2 linked regions of the Methylocaldum szegediense genome follow. The protein of the gene in region 1 binds, or shares a complex with, the protein of each later gene. Links are inferred from orthologs where the notes say so. Each region holds a gene or a part of one and is shown in the gene's direction. Other genes may lie near its edges.

Region 1 (4,356 bases):
AGTTCCGAGCCTTTTCTGGGCTCTATGATCAATCGAAACCGAATCCTAAACGGAACTGTGGCAGCGAGGCCGATGTCGAATTATCCGCCGCACCGCTCGTTTCCCGAGCAATCCTAATTCCCTGGGGCTGGGGAGCTTATCATCGGCGTGTTATTCGCCCTAAAACGGCATTTTGGTCAAAAATTTCTTCCTTGTTTCACGAGCGTAAGGTGAGCGCGCAGATTCGGCTTCTCCGGCATAGTTCGTTGACCGGGCGAGTCCGGGCCTGTCATGGCACCAGCCGCCGTTTTGGTTCAATCGATTTCTTGGGACGGCGAGTTCCTTAGCGTAAGCACCGTTTGGCTCAGCCGTAATAGCGCGTCCTTGAGTTCCCCAGACGGCGATGACAATGCGCAATCTTTCAAGAGTTTGGCCACGAATCCAGGCGACGAGACGCCGATAGGTTTGCGCCGCGGCTTTGTAGTGACGGGAAAAGTGTTACGGGTTACCAAGTCCTGAAACCGATGGCCGGTCGACTGTTGGACCGTGGATAAGAGGTGCGGTGCGTAGAATCGAATTTGTGCGGCCCAAGCCGGCGAGTCTACGTAGAGAATCAGCCGGTCCGGCTTTATGACGCAATCTATGCAATGGTCGGCGAGAAACTTCGGCAGTGCCTTTCTGGCTGCATCGAGTATCTGACGGTGCTTTTCGATCTGAGCGCGGATCAGTTGAAGCGCGGCCCCTTGGCAGAGCCCCGCAACGGGTTCGGGGCGGTGCATTTTAGACTTCAATCCGGTGACGGCCCGGTGGTTTGCCGAATCGAACCCACCTTTGCTGAGGGCTCTTTCCTTCGACTCCTGATAAAGCTCGATGAGACTCTGAACTCATTATAAATACTGTGGATTTGCGGTATCATCGTTTGATTGTTTATTCGTTTGGACTCGGAATTAAACCGCAATGCTTGGCAAGCTGGTAAAAAAAATCGTTGGCAGTCGCAACGAAAGAATCATCAATAGAAAACGCAAACTCGTCAAGAAGATCAATGCCCTGGAACCGCAGTTCCAGAGTCTGTCGGATGATGCGTTACGGCAAAAGACCCAAGAGTTCAGGCAACGTCTGAACGAAGGCGAAACGCTCGACGATTTGTTGCCAGAGGCTTTCGCCGCCGTCAGGGAGGCGTCTTCGCGCGTTTTAAATATGCGCCACTTCGATGTTCAGCTCATCGGCGGGATGGTTCTCCACGACGGCAAAATCGCGGAAATGAAGACCGGCGAAGGTAAGACGCTGGTCGCCACCTTGGCGGCGTACCTGAATGCACTGCCCGGTAGAGGCGTGCATGTCGTGACCGTCAACGACTATCTAGCGCGCCGCGACGCCGAGTGGATGGGAAAGATCTACAATTTTCTCGGACTATCTGTGGGTGTCATCATAAGCGGCCTTAGCGCGGAGGAGCGTCGTGCATCCTACGCGGCCGACATCACCTATGGCACCAACAACGAGTTCGGTTTTGATTACCTCCGGGACAATATGGCGTTTTCCCGGGATCAAAGGGTACAGCGAGATAGGTATTTCGCGATCGTCGACGAAGTTGACTCCATTTTGATCGACGAGGCACGGACGCCCCTGATTATTTCAGGACCGACCGAGGACCGTAGCGACCTGTACCACAAGATCAACGCGCTCATACCTCACCTTAAGCGCCAGGAAAAGGAAGGCGCCCACGGCGATTACACCGTCGACGAAAAATCCCGGCAGGTTTATCTCACTGAAGAGGGCCACGAGCGCATCGAGAAGTTGCTGGTTCAGCAAGGGCTGATCAATGCGGATGAAAGTCTGTACGACGCGGTTAATATCCGGCTCATGCATTACATCAACGCGAGTCTGAGGGCGCATGCGCTGTTCCAGCGGGACGTCGACTATATCGTTCGGGACAATCAGGTCATCATCGTAGATGAGTTTACCGGTCGCGCGATGCCGGGACGTCGGTGGTCCGAAGGTCTGCATCAGGCCGTTGAGGCGAAGGAGAACGTGCCGGTCCAAAACGAAAATCAGACGCTGGCTTCCATCACGTTTCAGAATTATTTCCGGCTTTACGACAAACTGGCAGGCATGACCGGTACGGCCGACACCGAGGCGGCCGAATTTCATCAAATCTACGGCCTGGAAGTCGTCGTCATCCCAACCAACCGTCCCATGATTCGGCAAGATCTCGGCGATCTGGTTTATCTGACCGTTCGAGAGAAATACAACGCCATCATCGAGGATATCCGCGGGTGTGTGAAACGCGGCCAACCGGTACTGGTGGGAACCACATCCATCGAAAACTCGGAGTTTCTCTCGGGGCTGCTGCGTAAAGAGGGTATTCCACATCAGGTACTGAACGCTAAACATCACGAGAAGGAGGCCCACATCATCGCGCAGGCCGGCAAGCCCGGTGCGGTGACTATTGCGACTAATATGGCTGGGCGCGGTACCGATATCGTTCTCGGAGGCAGCCTGGAAGAGGATTTGGCGTCAGTCGATCCCAACGATCAGGCAACTGTGGCCCGCTTGAAAGAAGAGTGGAAAGCCCGTCATGCCCAGGTCGTAGAAGCCGGGGGGTTGCATGTCATCGGGTCGGAGAGACACGAATCGCGGCGTATCGACAATCAGTTGAGGGGAAGGTCCGGACGGCAGGGTGACCCCGGTTCGTCACGATTCTATTTGTCCCTGGAAGATCCTTTGATGCGCATTTTTGCTTCCGACCGGGTGGCGGTTCTGATGCAGAAGCTGGGTATGAAGGAAGGTGAGGCGATCGAGCACCCGTGGGTGACACGGGCTATCGAGAGCGCGCAACGTAAGGTGGAGGCGCGCAACTTCGACATTCGCAAGCAGTTGCTGGAGTATGACAACGTCGCCAACGATCAGCGCAAGGTGGTGTACCACATGCGTGACGAACTGATGGAGGCTGACGATATTTCCGAGGCGATTACCAACATGCGCCGCGATGTCCTTGGCCAGATATTCACCCAGTTCATTCCGCCGCATACCTTGGAAGAGCAGTGGGACGTCAAAGGACTGGAGGAAACACTGTTGCGGGAATTCGGGGCGAAGTTGCCTGTGCAGCAATGGTTGGATGAGGATTCGCGCCTGGACGAGAACCGTTTGCTAGCGAAAATCATCGACCAGATGGAAACGATTTACCGGGAAAAAAGTGCCGCGATCGGCGAACCGGTCATGCGCCATTTCGAGAAAACGGTCATGCTGCAAGTTCTCGATAACGCCTGGAAAGAGCATCTGGCAGCCATGGACCACTTGCGCCAAGGCATTCATCTGCGAGGTTACGCACAGAAGGATCCGAAACAGGAGTACAAACGCGAGGCGTTCGAGATGTTCACCTCGATGCTGGATGGCATCAAACACGAGGTGATCGGTATTGTGTCTAAAGTCCAGGTGCACAGCGAGGAGGAAGTGGTCGTTATGGAGGAGCAGCGCCGTGCCGTACCGCAAGAAATGCATTTCGAACACGCCGAGGCGCACGCGCTGACTGCTGAACCCGAAGAAGCGGAAATCGTGGAAAAGCCGGTCAAACCCCGGCCCGCACAGCCTTATATCCGGGATGTTGCAAAAGTCGGGCGCAACGAACCTTGTCCTTGCGGTTCCGGGAAGAAATTCAAGCATTGTCACGGCAAACTGGATTGAAATAGCGGCGCATGAGCGTAGCAAGCGAAGAATTGAATGTGCGGAAAGTAAAGGGGGTTCGGCTTGGCTCGGCGTGCGCTGGTATCAAGCGGAATGATCGCGACGATCTCGTGGTGATCGAAGCGGCCGAGGGGTCTATTTGTGCTGCGGTTTTTACCCAAAATGCCTTTTGCGCCGCTCCTGTCATCGTGGCAAGGGAACACCTCGGCCACCACCCGCGCTGGCTTTTGGTGAATTCCGGCAATGCCAATGCCGGCACCGGCCAACGGGGACTGGACGATGCTCGCCGCACCTGCCGGGCATTGGCGCGTTTGACCGGCAGTCCTGCCGAGCGAGTGCTCCCTTTTTCGACGGGCGTTATCGGCGAGTATCTTCCTGTAGAAAAGATCGAATCGGCTTTACCCGAAGCCTTAAGCGCCTTGGACGAAATGGGGTGGGCTCGGGCTGCGCGCGCGATTATGACAACCGACACTCGACCGAAAGGCGTGAGCCGTACCTTCGATTTGTCGGGTGTGCCCGTGACCGTCACCGGTATTGCCAAAGGCGCCGGTATGATTCATCCCAATATGGCCACCATGTTGGCTTTCATCGCTACCGATGCGAACGTCGAGCAGGCAAGCTTACAAGCTTGTTTGAGCGAGGCCGTGGACAGCTCTTTCAATCTGATCACAGTGGATGGCGACACCTCGACCAACG
Region 2 (3,000 bases), 640 kb from region 1 along the record:
ACCGGCATCTCAAGGTACAGGCATCATCGCAGGCGGGGCGATGCGTGCTGTATTCGAAGTGGCGGGTGTGCACAATGTCCTAGCCAAATGTATCGGCACGAACAACCCGATCAACGTCGTTCGTGCAACCATCAAGGGCCTGTCGGAGATCAAAGACCCGCGATATATTGCGGCAAAGCGCGGGAAATTGACGGAAAGTCGATCGGGGAAAAGTAAATGAGTGAAAAACAGCTCAAAGTTACGCAAATAAGGAGTGCGATCGGGCGGCTGAAGTCCCATAAAGCGTGTCTTCGTGGCCTCGGTATTAGACGGATGCACAAGCCCGTTTATGTCCAGGCAACAGCGGCGAACTATGGAATGATCAACAAGGTTGCTTATTTGCTCGAGGTCGAGGAAATTTAGATGTTTCTCAATTCGATTAAGCCATCCGAAGGCAGCAGAAAAAAGAAAACCCGAGTTGGTCGCGGAATCGGATCTACGCTTGGTAAGACCTGCGGCAAGGGGCATAAAGGCCAAAAGGCACGTGCTGGTGGTTTTCATAAAGTGGGGTTCGAGGGCGGGCAGATGCCGCTTCAGCGCAGACTCCCCAAGATTGGTTTCAAGTCGCGATCGAAAACGTTCTCCGCGGAGGTGCGGTTGAGCGAACTGAATAAGCTTGCCGGCTCGAGGATCGATATCCACGCACTAAAGCTTGCAAATCTGATCCCGGCGCGCGCGCGTTCAGTCAAGGTTATCGACTCTGGCCAATTAAACGCGGCTGTCACTCTCGTCGGCATAAAAGCGACCAAGGGTGCACGCGCGAAAATCGAAGCCGCGGGCGGATCAATTGAGGTATAAGTGAGTACGGCGAATTCTATTTTTACTGACCGATTCGGGAGGCTAACAGAGCTTCGTCAACGGTTGCTGTTCGTCATCGGTGCTCTGGTTGTTTATAGAATCGGGGCACATATCCCGATTCCAGGGGTAGATCCGAAGGCGTTGGCTGCAATGTTCGCGCAGCAGGGCGGATCTATCCTCGATATGGTGAATATGTTTTCGGGGGGCGCACTGAAGCGCCTCAGCATATTTGCGCTCGGTATCATGCCGTATATCTCGGCGTCGATTATCATGCAGCTGATGGCGGGCGTCATTCCAAAGTTGGAGCAAATAAAGAAGGAAGGCGAATCCGGAAGGCGAAAAATCAATCAGTACACCCGGTATGGCACCGTATTTCTTGCGACCTTTCAAGCCATCGGTGTTGGCCTTGCGCTGCAGAATCAATCGGCGTCAGGTGTTCCTGTGGTGATCAGCCCCGGATTCCATTTCATTTTTATAACCGCAGTGTCCCTGGTCTGTGGGACTATATTTTTGATGTGGCTAGGGGAGCAGGTAACCGAGCGGGGAATCGGAAACGGTATTTCCATCATAATCTTTGCCGGTATCGTCGCTGGATTGCCATCGGCTGTCGGGGGCACGCTTGAACTGGCTCGGACCGGGGAGTTGAGTATGATCAGCATACTCGCTCTGTTCGGAATCGCGCTCGGAGTGACCGCGCTCGTTGTTTTCGTGGAGCGTGGACAACGGCGAATCACTATTAATTACGCGAAACGACAAGAAGGGCGGCGGATGTACGCGGCCCATAAGAGCTTTTTGCCGCTGAAATTGAATATGTCGGGCGTAATTCCTCCGATCTTTGCGTCGAGTATAATCCTGTTCCCCGCGACACTCGCCGGCTGGTTCGGTAATAGCAAGAGCCTCGCTTGGCTGCAGGATATCGCGACCACATTATCGCCCGGTCAGCCGCTGTATGTCATTTGTTACGCGGCAGCGATCGTATTTTTCTGCTTTTTTTACGCCGCTTTGGTCTTCAATTCCAACGAAACGGCGGAAAATCTTAAGAAATCAGGTGCTTTCATACCCGGTGTGAGGCCCGGTCAACAGACGGCGGCATATATCGACGCTGTGATGACCCGTTTAACACTGGCAGGGGCGATTTATATAACGGCAGTATGCTTATTGCCCGAATTTCTCATCCTCTATTGGAATGTGCCATTTTATTTCGGCGGAACGTCTCTGCTTATCATTGTGGTTGTTGTAATGGATTTTATGTCGCAAATTCAAACCTATATTATCTCGCATCAGTATGAAGGGTTGCTGAAGAAATCGAATATCAAGCTCAGTTAGTCTGGTGCTAGTGTTAAGCGGTCAATCTATATCAGGGGAATTTCAATGAAGGTTCGTGCCTCGGTTAAGAAAATTTGCCGAAACTGTAAGGTTCTGAAGAGGAAAGGGGTTGTTCGCATTATATGTAAGGACGCGCGTCACAAGCAGCGTCAAGGCTAGGTTTAAGATGGCCTATTTTTACGTCAGATGATATGATGCGAGATTCAGCCCGATTCCAAGATGAAGTGGAGGCAGGATAAATGGCACGAATTGCGGGAGTAAATATTCCCGATCATAAGCACCTGGTCATTTCGCTTACAGCGATTTACGGAATTGGTCGATCCAGGGCGGCTTTAATTTGTCAAAATGCCGGAGTGAATCCGGCAGCTAAAGTCAGAGAATTGGCTGACAGCGATATTGAGCGTATCCGCGAGGAAGTTGCGAAGTTCGTGGTAGAAGGAGATCTGCGGCGCGAGACGGCAATGAATATTAAGCGGTTAATGGATCTGGGGTGCTATCGTGGTTTACGGCACCGACGCGGTTTGCCGGTCAGGGGGCAGCGAACGCGGACAAACGCGCGAACCCGAAAGGGTCCGCGTCGACCGATTCGCAAGTGATCGCTAAAAAGTTCGAGGTAAGACATCACTATGGCTTCATCTAGTCGTCCGGCAAAACGGATTAAAAGAGATATTTCCGACGGGGTTGTTCATATCAGCGCGTCTTTCAATAACACGATAATTACCGTTACGGATCGTAAAGGTAACGCGCTCGCGTGGGCTACCGCGGGAGCCTCCGGATTCCGAGGGTCTCGAAAAAGTACGCCTTTCGCGGCTCAGGTTGCTGCGGAAAAGGTCGGGA

Evidence for each region. The genes of interacting proteins can lie anywhere in the genome.
Region 2: the proteins of secA (region 1) and secY are in contact, whole or in part, in a crystal structure (PDB 3DIN), measured with the Thermotoga maritima proteins. The link is inferred for Methylocaldum szegediense from one-to-one orthologs. Residues at the interface, in WP_004082002.1 of Thermotoga maritima: Glu261, Ala262, Arg263, Lys300, Ala301, Arg302, Thr303, Ile304, Ile305, Leu323, Tyr324, Asp325, Pro326, Val329, Ser330, Tyr333, Ile336, Lys340, Phe345, Val349, Glu363, Phe364, Tyr374, Ser375, Gly376, Gly377, Glu393, Ile395, Thr482, Ser483; in WP_004081795.1 of Thermotoga maritima: Glu108, Gly109, Glu110, Glu111, Ala236, Glu237, Arg238, Arg239, Ile240, Thr241, Ile242, Gln243, Tyr244, Ala245, Arg246, Arg247, Val248, Thr249, Gly250, Arg251, Arg252, Val253, Tyr254, Gly256, Ala257, Ser258, Thr259, Tyr260, Leu261, Pro262.

The regions. Positions count from the first base shown.
Region 1 is NZ_OX458333.1:4,119,325-4,123,680, forward strand. What follows is about bases 582-3,860. They hold secA (preprotein translocase subunit SecA), read left to right. Parts: upstream 582-936; coding sequence 937-3,660; downstream 3,661-3,860. Other genes in these bases: QEN43_RS17890 (DciA family protein), read right to left, coding at 582-758; argJ (bifunctional glutamate N-acetyltransferase/amino-acid acetyltransferase ArgJ), read left to right, coding at 3,672-3,860. Also shown: more of QEN43_RS17890, read right to left, coding at 294-581; more of argJ, read left to right, coding at 3,861-4,356. UniProt on the Escherichia coli protein: Required for protein export, interacts with the SecYEG preprotein conducting channel.
Region 2 is NZ_OX458333.1:3,479,358-3,482,357, forward strand. It holds secY (preprotein translocase subunit SecY), read left to right. Parts: upstream 1-837; coding sequence 838-2,163; downstream 2,164-3,000. Other genes in the region: rpsE (30S ribosomal protein S5), read left to right, coding at 1-220; rpmD (50S ribosomal protein L30), read left to right, coding at 217-402; rplO (50S ribosomal protein L15), read left to right, coding at 403-837; rpmJ (50S ribosomal protein L36), read left to right, coding at 2,209-2,322; rpsM (30S ribosomal protein S13), read left to right, coding at 2,403-2,759. UniProt on the Escherichia coli protein: The central subunit of the protein translocation channel SecYEG. Consists of two halves formed by TMs 1-5 and 6-10.